2 regions of the Caballeronia sp. LZ028 genome follow, and region 2 is predicted to be linked to the other one. Evidence: predicted binding sites of a transcription regulator. Region 2 holds the regulator's gene; the other holds the start of a gene.
What was found. The regulator FliA, encoded in region 2, starts transcription of late flagellar genes. The targets are predictions, from matches to a motif close to CTAAAGTTTNNNNNNNNNNNGCCGNTA.
Positions count from the first base shown of each region.

Region 1: QCE58_RS01990 (flagellin) is a predicted target of FliA. The motif match lies at 2,844-2,870, and genes of this name have one in related genera.

Region 1 covers NZ_JARUXN010000001.1:421,848-429,259, forward strand. Annotated here, with positions in the region: gene fliD (flagellar filament capping protein FliD) at 1-1,380, opposite strand, end outside; gene QCE58_RS01990 (flagellin) at 1,583-2,743, opposite strand; gene QCE58_RS01995 (aldo/keto reductase) at 2,987-3,937, shown strand; gene rpsU (30S ribosomal protein S21) at 4,287-4,499, shown strand; gene QCE58_RS02005 (hypothetical protein) at 4,614-4,991, opposite strand; gene QCE58_RS02010 (hypothetical protein) at 5,008-5,433, opposite strand; gene QCE58_RS02015 (DNA-3-methyladenine glycosylase I) at 5,896-6,501, opposite strand; gene QCE58_RS02020 (BadF/BadG/BcrA/BcrD ATPase family protein) at 6,616-7,412, shown strand, end outside.
Region 2 covers NZ_JARUXN010000001.1:140,805-148,216, reverse strand. Annotated here, with positions in the region: gene flhF (flagellar biosynthesis protein FlhF) at 1-1,184, shown strand, start outside; gene QCE58_RS00725 (flagellar biosynthesis protein FlhG) at 1,177-2,094, shown strand; gene QCE58_RS00720 (RNA polymerase sigma factor FliA) at 2,113-2,844, shown strand; gene QCE58_RS00715 (GGDEF domain-containing protein) at 2,851-3,945, opposite strand; gene QCE58_RS00710 (aromatic ring-hydroxylating dioxygenase subunit alpha) at 4,137-5,147, shown strand; tRNA gene QCE58_RS00705 (tRNA-Arg) at 5,181-5,256, opposite strand; gene QCE58_RS00700 (cytochrome c5 family protein) at 5,569-6,456, shown strand; gene QCE58_RS00695 (UvrD-helicase domain-containing protein) at 6,524-7,412, opposite strand, start outside.

The sequences.
Region 1 (7,412 bases), 280 kb from region 2:
GAGATCCTTGTTGATCGAATCCGTCTCGGACGTGAGCAGGCCGCCCGTGCTGAGATAGCTCGAAATCTTGTCGGTCAGCTGCGCGCCGACGCCGTTGATCGCGTTGAAAAGCTGCGACACGCCGGTTGCGTTGTTCGTCAGCGCGTCGGTGAGCTTGTCGCTGTCGATGGTCAGCGTGCCGGCCGGCTGCTCCGCGGTCGCATCGAGCGACGAAACCTGGCTGATGCCGAGCGACGCCAGCGAGATCGAGCCGCTGCCCTTGCCGACCGCGCTGCCGATGATCGCCGAAAGCTGATTCTTGATCGTGTTGACCGCCGAGTTGCCGAGCAGCACGCCGCCCTGCGAGCCCGCGGACGCGCTGCTGTTGAACGACGTATAAGAGTTGATCGTCGAGACGACCGTGTTGTAGAGGCTGACGAAGTTCGAAATCGCGCTCGAAATCGACGACGTGTCCTGCGAGATCGTGACCGTCTGCGTGCTCGCCGGGGTCGTCACCGCCGCCGCCGTCAGGTTCAGCGTCACGCCCTTGATCGCGCTCGTGACCGTGTTGCTCGAACTCGTGCCCGCGACGCCGCCGACCTTGTACATCGCGTCCTGCGCGGTCGCGCTTTGCGACCAGCCGTTGGTGACGGAATCGTCGGAAATCGTGGACGCCGCGCCGTTTGCGCCGGCCGTCGACGAGACCCCGAGCTTGTTCAGGTCGCTGCCGCTGGCCGCGCCGGTGATCGTGGTCGAGATGACGTTCGACGCGCCCGTCGTCGTGGAGTTGAGCACCAGATGCTGGCCGTCCGTGCCGGTCACGATCGTCGCGCTCACGCCCGGATTGCCGGACGCGTTGTTGATCGCGGCGGCGATGCCCGAAAGCGTGTTGTTGCTGCTCGTGATGTTGATCGACATCGACTTGGAGCCGACGCTGATCTGCATCGTGCCGGTGCCGAGCTTTTCGTCCGTCGCGAAGCCGGTCGACGTCAGCGATTGCGCCTTCGCGATCTGCGAGACCGTCACGTCGTAGCTGCCCGCCACGGCGCCGGCGGCGCCCGATGCGGTGATGCCGGTGCCCGTCACGTTGGTCGTGAAGGTCGACATCAGCGAGCCGTCGGTCAGGCTCGTCATCGTGGTTTGCAGCGTCGAGAGCGCCGACGACAGCGTGCCGATCGCCGAGAGCTTCGTGTTGTCGTTCGATTGCGCGGCGGCGAGCGATGCGCTCTGGCCGGCCGTTTTCGCGTTGACCATCGCGGTGACGAGCGCGTTGACGTCCATCGACGAGTTGCCCGTCGCGCCGCTGATGATGGATTGCGCTGCTTCGGCAAGCGCCGCGTTCGCGGACGCCTGGGTCTGCGCGGCGGTCGCCGCCGTGGTGGCCGTACTGATCGTGGACATCGGGTAACTCCGTGTATCGCGCTGTCGCCTGATTGCGCGTGATCGCAGTCAACTGCTCGTTGCGGGAAACAAACTCTTGCGTGTGCGCTCGTGGGCGCGGGCGCACACGCAAGAGATCGAAACGTGGTTTCGTCGCCGGGACGGCCCGACGCCGGATCTTCGGGATGAAGATCCGGCGTCGGGTGCTACCTTGGCGTACCGCTTAGCCGAGGAGCTTCAGAACTTGCTGCGGCAGGGAGTTCGCTTGCGCGAGCACCGAGATACCAGCCTGTTGCAGCACTTGAGCCTTGCTGAGGTTCGCCGTTTCCTGCGCGAAGTTCGCGTCGGTGATCTGCGACTGAGCCGACGACAGGTCGGTCGATTCAGCTTGCTGCGACGAAGCGATTGCGCTCAGACGGTTCTGGGCTGCACCCAGCGTTGCCTGCACGTTGTTCAGCGTCTGCAGTGCGTTGTCGATCGAGACCAGCGCGACGTTGGCGCCCGTCGTGGTGCTGATGTCGAGGTTCGCGACCGTGTCCGGCTTGTTGATCTTGTTGATCGACGCGTTGAGGGTGGTGATCGCGGAGCTCACGGATGCGCCCATCGAACCGGCAATGCTCGTGCTGAACGTCAGCGTGTTTTCGTGCGGTGCTGCAGCCGTGCCCGTGCCTGCGGTGCCCGAGCCGAAGATGGCCGTGACGGCCGTCGAGCTCAGCGCGACGTTGTTCTGGTCGGTGAACGAGAAGCCGCCCTTGCCGTCCGACAGCACGTTGATCGAGGTGATCGTCGCGCCGGAAGAGGCGTAGGCGCCGCTCGACGACAGCGACAGGTTCGAGAACGTGCCGAGCGTGTTGCCCTTCTGCACCATGCCGCCGCCGAGCGAGTTCGCGCCCATGTCTTGGCTCAGGTCCAGATTGATCGTCTGACCGACGTTCGCGCCGACCTGGAAGCTCAGGCTGCCAGCCGAACCGTCAAGAATGTTGCGGCCGTTGTACGTCGTTTGCGACGCGATACGGTTCACTTCGGCGATCTGCTGCGAAACTTCCTTCTGCAGCGAAGCCTGGTCGCTCGACGAGAGCGAGCCGCTAGCGGCTTGCACGGCCAGCGTACGGATACGCTGCAGGCTGGAGGTCATCGACGAAAGCGCGCTCGAAGCCGTCTGGGCAATCGACACACCGTCGTTCGCATTCGAAACGCCCTGGTTCAGGCCGTTGATCTGCGTTTGCATCCGGTTCGAGATCGCGAGACCTGCTGCGTCGTCAGCAGCGCTGTTGATGCGCTTGCCCGACGAGAGGCGGGTGATCGCCGAAGACAGCGCGCTTTGCGTGCCGTTGAGGTTCTGCTGTGCAACCAGCGAGTTGATGTTGCTGTTGATACCGATCATTTTGTTCTCTCCTGGGAGACTGTATCTGGCTTTGGCTAAAGCACCGAGTAAGTTGCCTGGCGGTCCTGCGCTCGGTGATAGCCGGCCGCCTACTTGTGGTTATCGGGCCCCTCGAAAAAAACTTAAGGCCCGCGCAAACGATTTGTGTAACGAATTCTGTTGCGAGGCCGCGAAGCCTTGCCCGGCAAGGCGCCGATTTCGCGCGTATGCTTTTTGGTCCCTCACGACGCATTCGGAGCGCACATGCAGACACGCAATATCGGCACATCGGAACTGAAAGTTGCGCCGCTCGTCTTCGGCGGCAACGTGTTCGGCTGGACTGCCAACGAGCGCACGTCGTTCTCGATCCTCGACGCGTTCGTCGACCACGGCCTGAATTTCATCGATACAGCCGACGTCTATTCCGCCTGGGTCGACGGGCATCAGGGCGGCGAATCGGAGACGATCATCGGCAAGTGGTTCAGGGAAAGCGGCAAGCGCCACCAGGTCGTGCTCGCGACGAAAGTCGGCAAGCTGTCCACGCGCGCCGGGCTCTCGGCGGCGAACATCGCGGCGGCCGTCGACGATTCGCTGCGGCGTCTCAAGACCGATTACATCGACGTCTATTTCTCCCATTACGACGACGAAACCACGCCGCTCGACGAAACCCTCGACGCGTATCAGACGCTCATCAAGGCGGGGAAGGTGCGGGTGATCGGCGCGTCGAACTACACGGGCGAGCGGCTAGAAGAGGCGTTGAAAGTCGCGAAGGATTCGGGCTTGCCGGCGTATCAGATTCTGCAACCCGAATACAACCTCTACGACCGCGAGGGCTACGAGACCGGTCTCGAACCGGTGGCAGAACAGCACAAGATCGCCGTCGTGCCGTATTACGCGCTCGCGAGCGGCTTTCTGTCGGGCAAATATCGGTCGAAGGCGGACACGCAGCACAAGGCGCGCGGCTCGCGCGTCGAAAAGTATCTGACGCCGCGCGGCCTCGAGATTCTCGACGCGCTCGACGAAGTCGCGAAACGCAACGACACGACGCCCGCGACGGTCGCGCTCGCGTGGATGATCGCGCGCCCGAGCGTGACGGCGCCGATCGCCAGCGCCACGTCGGTCGCGCAACTGGAGAGCTTGGCCGCCGCGACGCGCCTGCAACTCGCAGCCGACGATATCCATCTGCTCGACGAAGCCAGCGCGTGGCAGAAATAGTTCTGTTGCATCAATGAGTTGGCCGGCGCGCGGGAGTTGGCAATGGCGCGGTGTTCTGGTAACATCGCGCCCGAATCGAGAAATGTGCCCGATTTCCTGCCTTCGCCGCTGAAAATGACAACGTCAACCAACAGCGGCGAACGGCTCTGAAACGCGCCTTCGTGTGGTTCTTTCGAAAGCGCCTGCCGCTTCCGCGGCTGAATCTCAACGCTCTCTTTTCCGGCCTCCGTGGCCGCTTTGCTCGTGTCCGTCGCGCCGTTCTCACGTCCGGCGGACGATCGGAGTGCCGGGGCGCGGCAACTCGCAGTCGTCGCGCGCTTGAAAATACGTTTAGCAAACCAGGATTTACATGACCACTATCGTCCTCAAAGAAAACGAGCCGTTCGATGTCGCGATTCGGCGTTTCCGCCGCACCATCGAGCGCAATGGCCTGATCGCCGAACTGCGCGAGCGCCAGTCGTACGAAAAGCCGACCACCGAGCGCAAGCGCAAGAAGGCCGCCGCTGTCGCGCGTCTGCGCAAGCGCCTGCGCAGCCAGATGCTGCCGAAGAAGATGCACTAAGCGTCTTGTTCGGGCGAGGGTTTTCGGATCCTCGCGCCGAACGGCAAAACGGCGGTGCGACCCGTAAGGGCGCACCGCCGTTTTCGTTTCTATTGCCTTTTTTAGCGAGGGCGTTCAGACGAACGCGTGACGCCTGCCAAGCGCCGCGAGCAACGCCGGCCACTCTTCGATTTCGGCGTAGTCGTGAACTTCCTCCAGCTCGATCAGCAGATCGATGATGTTCGGATCGTAGGCATTCACGTTCGATGCGTAGAGCGCCCGCAGCAGACCGCCGTCCCGCGCATGCCGATAGTAGGAAATGCCGACGCCTTCCAGCTCCGGCTCGTACACATCGTCGCGCACGAGCGACCCGATCGCGCACTTGCGGCCTTCCGGACTGCGAAGCCTGCACGAACCGTTGTCGTCTTCCGAGACCGCGCGCTGCGTCAGCAAGTGCTCGCTGACGCGCTCGTAAATGTCCTTCGGGCTCAACATCGTAATAGGGCTCAACATCACAGCACCTGCAATATCACGCGGCCGTTTTAAGAAGTTCGGCTGACAACCCGAACTGACGCGCGATCGACGTCAAACGCTCGCGCCATTCCCATTTGCCGAAGACGTCATGCACGTTCTGCAGGCACGACAGCAGCTCGACGGTGTTGGGATCGAACACGTTGATGCGCGAACGGAGCAGCGCGCGCTTCAGCGCCACGACGCCGACATCCATGTACGCCGGCACCTGCTCGGGCGGCTTCGCGATGAAGCGAATGGGCACGCCTTCCATCGCGGTGACATAGTCGCGCGGCTTGATGAAGCTCCCGACAGGGCAGCCGCCGCAGTATCCGCGATAGGCACCGCCGCCCCGCGGCAGCAAAGCCGCTTGCCCTTGTCCGAAAAGATGCTGGACTGCGCTGTTGAAAATCTCCTGATGCGTCAGGAAGTTCAAGCTTTTCATGATCTTCTCCCCTGCGCCCCTGCGCAGCGGCCATACGTTTAAGTATTCGAGAACCTGCACCTGCTTACCGAAAGCGGCAGCGTCGTTGCAAATATGGCGCAACAGAATCGACGCTCGCCGCCCGGCCTCTGCTCCGAGCACGGCGGTTTTCCCGGCCTGGGCGTGTGGTCTGACTGCGCCCTGTGTGCTCGCGTCGGATTTCTACACTCAGTGACGATCCGTACACCGTCAGTTATAACGGTTCGGAACGGTAAAAAGGTGCGCCAGCGCACGCGAGGAAGCCATTTTTACACGGCTCGTACGTTCGTGCAGTGCGGAAAACCCGGCCAAAAGCCTTTGAGTTCGGGCAATTGCGCGTGCTTCACTGCAAAAAAACCGTCATCTATAAGGATTTACCCTAGATCGCGTAAATTACGCTATACGATGTTGTCAAAAGGCAAAATTTTTCCGCATAGGAATCGATCAAAGCGGGGTTTTTGCAACGGTCTTCCGTTTTGTCTTAGGTTTTTCTCGCGACATGCAACCCACGGCGTGATCGTTGACCATGCCGGTGGCCTGCATGAACGCGTAGCAAATGGTCGTGCCGACGAACTTGCAGCCGTATTTCTTGAGCGCCTTGCTGAGCGCGTCCGATTCCGGCGTGGACGCGGGCGTGGGATTTTTCGCATCGCGCGGCGTGTCGATCGTTTTGCCGTCGACGAACGACCAGACGAAATCCGCGAACGAGCCGTGCTCCTGCTGGATCTGCTTCACGGCGCGTGCATTGAGCACCGCCGATTCGATCTTCGCCCGGTTACGCACGATGCGCGCGTCCTGCACGATCCGCTCGACGTCCTTCTCGGTGAAGCGCGCCACCTTGTCGATGTCGAAGCCCGCGAAGAGCGCGCGATAGCCCTCGCGCTTGTTGAGGATCGTCGACCAGGAAAGGCCCGCCTGCGCGCCTTCCAGCACCAGCATTTCGAACAGATGCCGGTCGTCGTGCGACGGCACGCCCCATTCGCCGTCGTGATATTCGATCATCGCGTCGGTCGTGGCCCAGGCGCAGCGGGTGTGTTCGGCGTCTGCCATTGCGAGTCCTCATCATTATTTTGAATCGCGTCAGCATAGCGGATCGCCCGTATCGCGCCATCTATGCCATTCGGCCAATTGGCGCGCGTCGCGGCCGCCGGTAAGCTTGCGCCCATGACTACATCTTCGACTTCGGCATTTGACGGCTTCCTGCTCGGCATCGACGGCGGCGGGAGCGGCACACGCGTGATTCTCGCCGACGCGCACGGCAACGAACTGGCGCGCGCGAGCGGCGGACCTTCGGGGCTCGGGCTCGGGGTGGCGCGCGCGTGGCAATCGATCGGCGACGCGTGCGCGCGCGCATTCGAGGCCGCCGCGCTGCCGTTCGACTGGCGCAACTGCGCACTCGGCTGCGGCCTGGCGGGCGTCAACAACGCGGACTGGCTCACCGCGTTTCTCGGCGCGGCGCCGGACGTGCGCGCGTTGAGCGTGGAAAGCGACGCCTATACGACCGTGCTCGGCGCGCACGGCGGGGAATCCGGCGTGATCGTCGCGCTCGGCACGGGCAGCATCGCGGCGTCGCTGGACGAATCGGGCGTTTGCCGAATCGCGGGCGGCTACGGCTTTCCGAGCGGCGATGAAGCCAGCGGCGCGTGGCTCGGCCTGCGCGCGGTGGTGCATCTGCAGCGCGTGCTCGACGGCCGCGCGCCCGAAGATGGCTGGTCGCGCGCGATGCTCGCCCACACTGGCGCGACGGATCGCGACAGTCTCGTCGTCTGGCTGTGCGCCGCGAATCAAACCGCTTATGCGACGCTTGCGCCCACCGTGTTCGAGTTCCGCGACCATCCCGAGGCCGCGCGTCTGCTGGATCAGGCGGGGCAGGAAATCGCGAAATTCGTCGCGGCGCTCGATTCCGCCGGCGTGCTGCCCGTCGCGCTGTGCGGCGGGCTGGCCGCGCCTTACGAGCCATT
Region 2 (7,412 bases):
CGAAGGTCCAAACGCCCGACTGGGCACGCGAAGCCGCGCAAATCGCCGCGCGCCGCGCCGCGCAGAAGATCAACGCGAGCGCGCCGCACGCCGAAGCAGCCGAGGCGAACGCCGCGCCGGCATCGAAGGAACACGCATTCGATGGCTTGCCCGCGAACGCGGCGGCCGTCGTCACCGAAGCGATCCGCACGCGCATGGAGCAGGTCGTCAACGAAACGGTGATGAACGAGCTTTCGTCGATGCGCTCGATGATGGAAGAGCACTTCTCCGGTCTCATGTGGGGCGAGCGCCAGCGCCGCAACCCGACGGGCGGCGCGCTCACGAAGCGTTTGTTCGCCGCCGGTTTCTCGGCGCAGCTCGTCCGCATGATGGTGGACAACATGCCGGAACTCGAGAGCGTCGAAGGCGCGCTCGAGTGGGTGCAGCAGGTGCTCGAATCGAACATTCCGGTGATGGACAGCGAAGACGCGCTGATGGAACGCGGCGGCGTGTTCGCACTGATGGGCCCGACTGGCGTGGGCAAGACGACCACGACGGCCAAGCTCGCCGCGCGCTGCGTGATGCGCTTCGGCGCAAGCAAGGTCGCGCTGCTCACGACCGACAGCTACCGTATCGGCGCGCACGAGCAACTGCGCATTTTCGGCAAGATTCTCGGTGTGTCGGTTCACGCGGTGAAAGACGGCGCGGACCTGCAACTCGCGCTTTCGGAACTCCGCAACAAACATATCGTGCTGATCGACACGATCGGCATGAGCCAGCGCGATCGCATGGTCTCGGATCAGATCGCGATGCTGTGCGGCGCGGGTCATCCGGTGCAGCGCATCCTGCTGCTCAACGCGACGAGCCACGGCGACACGCTCAACGAAGTCGTGCAGGCCTACAAGAGCGCGGCGGACCAGCCGCCGCTCGCGGGCTGCATCCTGACCAAGCTCGACGAAGCGACGAATCTCGGCGGCGTGCTCGATACGGTCATCCGCTACAAACTGCCGGTGCATTACGTGTCGACCGGTCAGAAAGTGCCGGAGAACCTGTACGTCGCGACCAAGCGGTTTCTCATCAAGAGCGCGTTCTGCATCCCGCGCGACAACTCGCCCTTCGTGCCGCAAGACGAAGAAACGCCTGCGCTGCTGTCCGCGTTGTCCGCGCGCGCCACGACCGAACTGCATGAGGTGCACTTTGGATAAGTTCGTGCTCGACCAGGCGGAAGGCCTGCGACGGCTCCTTACGCGCGCCGGTTCGCGCGTGGTGGCGATCGCGGGCGGACCGGCCGGCATCGGATGCACGTCGGCGGTGGTGAATCTCGGCGCGGCGCTTTCCATCCACGGCAAGGACGTGCTCGTGATCGACGAGCACCGCAACGCGGGATCGGTGAGCCGTCTCGTGGGCACCGAAGACGCGGGCGCGCTCGCCTCGGTGATGTCGGGCCGGCGCATGCTCGGCGATGCCGTCGAGCGCACGCCGTTCGGCTTCTCGCTGATGGCCGCGCCGCGCGACGAACGCATCGTTCACGATGCCGCGCAATGCCGCGCGTTGCTCGACGGTCCGGCGGACATCGTGCTGATCGATGCGCAACTCGATCGCCACGGCGCGCTGTCGACGCTCGCGGCGCAGGCGCATGACTTTCTTATTGTGACGCGGGTAGCCGCGTCGGCGATCACCGAGGCGTATGCGTGCATGAAACGACTGCACTACGCCCATGCGATCGGCCAGTTCCGCGTGCTCGTCAATCACGTGCAGAACCCGGCCGACGCGGCGGTCGCGTTCGACAACCTGTCGGGCGTCGCGAGCCGGTATCTGGCCGTGTCGCTCGTGCAGGCGGGATATGTGTCCGAGGATGCGCGCGTCGCTCGGGCGATGGAACTCTCACGCTGCGCAGTCGAAGCGTTCCCGGCCACGGCCGCGGCGCGCGACTACCGCGCAATCGCGGCGGAGCTCCTGCACTGGCCGATGCGCCCCGCGCCTTATATGCGCGATGCGGGCGGCCAGGCCGACGCGCGAAATCCGGTTAGCGACTCTGTACAGGGCGCGCGGGAGGCGTCGCATCGTGCGGCTGCGCTTCACGACTTTGCATTGAGCAGCACGGCGTCGATGTGATCAAGATAGGTGACCAAGATGTATAACGCCCAAGGCAAACTCTCACAGTCGGAAGTGCTGACGAAATACGCACCGCTCGTTCGACGGCTGGGGCTCCAACTCGTCGCCAAGATGCCGGCGAGCGTCGATCTCGACGATCTCATTCAGGCCGGCATGATCGGCCTGCTGGACGCGGCGAGCCGCTACAAGGAAGATCAGGGCGCGCAGTTCGAAACATATGCGAGCCAGCGCATCCGCGGCGCGATGCTGGATGAGCTCCGCGCGAACGACTGGCTGCCGCGCAGCATGCGCAAGACGTCGCGCGAAGTGGAATCGGCGGTGCACAAGGTCGAGCAGAACCTCGGCCGCGCGGCGAGCGAGCAGGAAATCGCCGAGCACATGAAGATGCCGCTCGACGAATATCAGTCGATGCTTCAGGACTTGCACGGCAGCCAGCTGATCTATTACGAAGACTTCGATCGCTCCGCCGACGACGAGCCGTTCCTCGACCGCTATTGCGTCGATCGTTCGGATCCGCTGTCCGCGCTGCTCGACGACAGCCTTCGCGGCGCGCTGATCGAAGCCATCGACAAGCTGCCCGAGCGCGAGAAGCTCCTGATGAGCCTCTATTACGAACGCGGCCTGAACCTGCGCGAAATCGGCGCGGTGATGGAAGTGAGCGAGTCGCGCGTGTGTCAGTTGCACAGCCAGGCGGTCGCGCGTCTGCGCACGAAGCTGCGCGAGCAGGCGTGGACGAGCGTCGAGGCCTGACGTTCCCTAGCTGATCTCGAAGTCCCGCGTCTCGGCGAAGACCGTTTTCCCTTCGCCGAGACTTTTCGCGCGGTACATCGCGCGGTCGGCGGCGCGCAGCACGGCGGTCATGCCGGTTTGATGCGCGGACGCCGCGCTCGAAAGCAGGCATGCGCCGATGCTCGCCGATACCGACACCGGCCGCTCCTGCACCGACGTAATTTCGCCGAGCGCCGAATGGATGTTGTCGGCCACCGACAACACGGCGTCGCGGTCGCGCATCTGATGCGCGAGCACGACGAACTCGTCGCCGCCCAGACGCGCGATGGTGTCCGACTTGCGCATGCGCTTCGCGAGCGAGTCCGCGAAGGCTTGCAGCAGCAGATCGCCGACGGCGTGACCGTAGGTATCGTTCACTTCCTTGAAGCCGTCGAGATCGATCAGAAGGAGCGCGGTGGCGTGATCGCCATTGGCTTCGGGCGCGTTCATCGCGCGATCGACGACTCTTTCCAGCGCGTACCGGTTCGACAGACCCGTGAGCGGATCGGTCGATGCCTGACGCGCTAGATCGCGATTCGCGTTGCCGAGCCGATCGACGAGCACGCTCAGATACACCGATGCGCCGAGTACGCTCAGCGCGAGCCCGATCGCGGCGGGAAGATTCTCGTGCCACCACGGCTGCCAGACGGCCATCGCCGTGACGATGATGAGCGCCGTCGCGCACGATACGGCGAGCGTGCGCTTGCCGTATCGGCATCCCGAACCGATCAGAAACCAGAACATCACCCAGAGAAGCGGCAGCGCCGTTGCGCCGCCCGCGGCGAGCGCGAGCCCGAGGATCGTCTGATCGGCGATGGTCGTGACGGTCAGGCGCGCAACAGAAGGCGCGCTCATGCGGCTGACGATCAGAAGCGTGATCGCCCCATAAGACACATAGAGCGCGACGAGGCGCGTGGTCAGGAAGGCATCGTGTGAAGGGCGGAGCCACGCGAAAACGCCGTAAGCCAGAAGAACCACCGCTCCCATCCAGACCCGCAGCGTGGCCTGCTCGCGTTCCGGATTCCGGTGTTCGGACCATGCGAAGGCATAAGTCCGGCGTGCCGGTTGATGCGCCTGCTCCATACTGAACCCCTGGATGGTGATTTCTTTCTTTTATCTTGCTGCCAAGTACTGCGGCCCCGTCGCATGGCATCGGCTGAATTGAGTGGTATCGAGTTGCACCGAGCGAGCGATCCGCTATTTTGCAACGTTTTGCGAAGACGCTGTGTTTCGTGTAAGAACAGCTTAAGAACGTCCATTTCTCATTCACGGCGATGCGCGACGAATCCATTTCTTTAGCTGCCGAATGGCTGCCCGTTTGCAATAGCGAAGACGTGCCGGAAGGCGGCGCGCGCGGATTCATCGTGGCCGATGAGCGGATCGTCGTGTGGCGGGACAGCATCGGCGCGGCGCATGCGTGGCGCGATTACTGTCCGCATCGGGGCGCGCAGTTGTCGCTCGGGCATGTGATGCGCGATCAGATCGTGTGTCCGTATCACGGCTGGAGTTACGACATCGAAGGACAGTGTTTGCGGATTCCGTCGAATCCTTCATTGCGTCCGTCGAAGCGCGCGTGCGCGACGACTTTCGTTTGCGAAGAGAAGTACGGCGTTATCTGGATGTGTTTCGGCGAGCCTGCGTATGCGCTCGATTTCTTTCCCGAAGCCGCGATTCCCGGTGGCCGGCGCATCAATCTCGCGCCGCAGACGGTGAGGTCGTCGGCGCCGCGCGTCGTCGAGAATTTTCTGGACATGGCGCATTTCTCGTTCGTGCATGCGGGGATTCTGGGCGAGGACACGCATACGGAAGTGCCCGATTACGAAGTCGTCGCGAGCGATGAAGGTCTGGAAGCGCGGCAATGCCGATACTGGCAACCGGCGGGAATGCCGGGGCAGGGCGGCGGCGCGATGATCGATTATGTGTATCGCGTGAAGCGGCCTTTGATCGCGAAGCTGACGAAGATGGCGTCGGGCGGGCAGGGCGCGCTGCATATCATGCTGGCGGCGTCGCCGGTGACGCAGACAGAGACGCGCGCGTGGCTCGTCTCGATTCACGAGGACGATTCGACGCATTCCGATCGCGAGTTATACGACTTCAATATGGAGATTTTGATGCAGGACACGCCGGTGGTGGAGTCGCAATGGCCGCAGCGCTTGCCGCTCGATCTCGATGCGGAGTTGCATCAGAAGTGCGATCGGATGGCGGTGGCTTATAGGAGGTGGTTGGCGGGGATGGGGTTTGGTTGGGGGACGACGACGGCGAACCGCGAGGGCGGACTCGAGTAGTTTCGACTGCGACGGCTGTCGAGTGGAAACGCTTGGCGCGCCCGGCTGGGATCGAACCAGCAACCCCTGCCTTCGGAGGGCAGTACTCTATCCATTGAGCTACGGGCGCATCGGAGAAGGGCTTGCGGAAGAACTACACACGCCGTAAGACGGCTGCAAGGCCCATGCGAATCCGAGAGGATACCTGTTTTCCGTGACGCCGTCCATTGTGCGGGACCGAGCGCCCTGCGCGGAACGAGTCACAAAGCATCACACGATTCGGGTAAACGCCCGCTTCACCGCCCCGGCCACCCCGCGCCGACAGTTAAGCGTTCCGTCTATAATCGACCGTGCCTTTCCCCAAGGCGCGCCTAGCGCACTGCCGTAGCTGTCACGCTGTCACTGAACCGACTCACACCAAAAAACGGGAGACGAGACAAGCATGAGCGAAGCACCCCACGGAGCCCCGATCAAGACACCCGGCCAACTCATCGCCGCGGTCATCGCGGGATTCGGCATCCCGGTCGCCATCATCATCCTGCTCGCGGTGTACGTGAACAATTCCACGCGCACCGGCGCCGGCACGGACATCGAGCAGTCGGTCAACGCGCGCATCGCGCCCGCCGCACAAGTCGATGTCCGCGACGCCAACGCGCCGCGCGTCTACAAGTCCGGCGAGGAAGTCTTCAAGGCCGTGTGCTCGGCCTGTCACGCGACAGGCACCGCCGGCGCGCCCAAGTTCGGCGATGCCGGCGCATGGGCCCCGCGCATCGGCGAAGGTTACGACACGCTGCTGCACAACGCGCTCAACGGCAAGGGCGGCATGCCCGCGCGCGGCGGCACCAGCCCCGACGATTACTCCGACTTCGAAATCGCGCGCGCGGTCGTCTATATGGCGAACGGCAGCGGCGGCAAGCTCGCGGAACCGGCGCAACCGGCATCGGGCGCCGCGGCTGCATCGAGCGCGGCAGCGCCCGCCGCAGCCAGTTCGAACGAAAATGCTCAGGCCGCCGCAGCGGTCGCGGCGCTCGCATCGGTGCCGGCGGTTGCATCGGCGGCGCCGGCCGCGGGCGCGCAAAGCGCCGACGCCGCTCAGGCGGGCAAGGCGCTCTACGAGCAGGTCTGTCAGGCGTGTCACGCGGCGGGCGTGCTCGGCGCGCCGAAGTTCGGCGACAAGGCCGCGTGGGCGCCGCGCCTGAAAGAGCCGATGGACACCGTCTACAACTACGCGCTGCACGGCAAGGGCGCGATGCCGCCAAAGGGCGGATCGAACGCATCGGATGCAGATGTGAAAGCCGCCGTCGATTACATGGCGAACGCGGCGAAGTAAGCGAAAAAAAACCCCGCGCGAGCGGGCCGCGCGAGCAGGGTTTTTCATCAGCAAGACGGCAAACCGTTCACGTCTTCTGCAACATCGCCTTGAGCATCGCCATGCGATCTTTCGGCGACAAAGGCGCTTCTTCGGCCGTCGGCGGCGGCGCATCGTCGAGCAGCATCTCTGGGATGAACCGCGACGGCTCGCACACCACCGTCTCCCGCGCGCGCTTTCTCTTCTTGCACCAGTTCAGATGCAGACTGCGCTGCGCCCGCGTGATCGCGACATACATCAGCCGGCGCTCTTCCTCGATGCGCGAATCGTCGACGGGCGCGTCGTCGTCCGAACTGCCGCGATGCGGCATGATGCCTTCCTCGACGCCCACCAGAAAGACGTGTGGATACTCCAGCCCCTTCGACGCATGCACCGTCGACAGGCGCACTGCATCCGGGTCTTCTTCCTTGCCTTCGAGCATCGACATCAGCGCGACGGTCTGGATCAGGCCGAGCAGGTTCTTGCCTTCATCGGCGAAACCGTCGGCGGTGTCGAAACCGGTCTGCTCCGCGCCCGGCGCGGCTTCCGGCTTCGTGCCCTTGCGCTTCAGCCATTCGAGAAATTCGAGCACGTTCTGCCATTTCGACTGCGCCTGGCGCTCGTCGTACGCGTCATAGAGATACGACTCGTAGTGGATGGCTTCCATCATGTCGTCGAGAACTTCGGTCGCGGGATCGCGCGCGGCGCGGTCCGACAGACGCCGGATCCATTCGCAGAACGTGCGCAGCGGCTCGACCTGCCGCGCCGACAGACGCGCCTCGATGCCGCCCATGAACACCGCCTCGAACAGCGACACCTTCGCCGCGCCCGCGAATGCGCCGAGCGCTTCGAGCGTCGTGTTGCCGACACCGCGTCGCGGCGTGGTGATCGCGCGGATGAAAGCGGGATCGTCGTCGGGATTGGCGATCAGCCGCAGA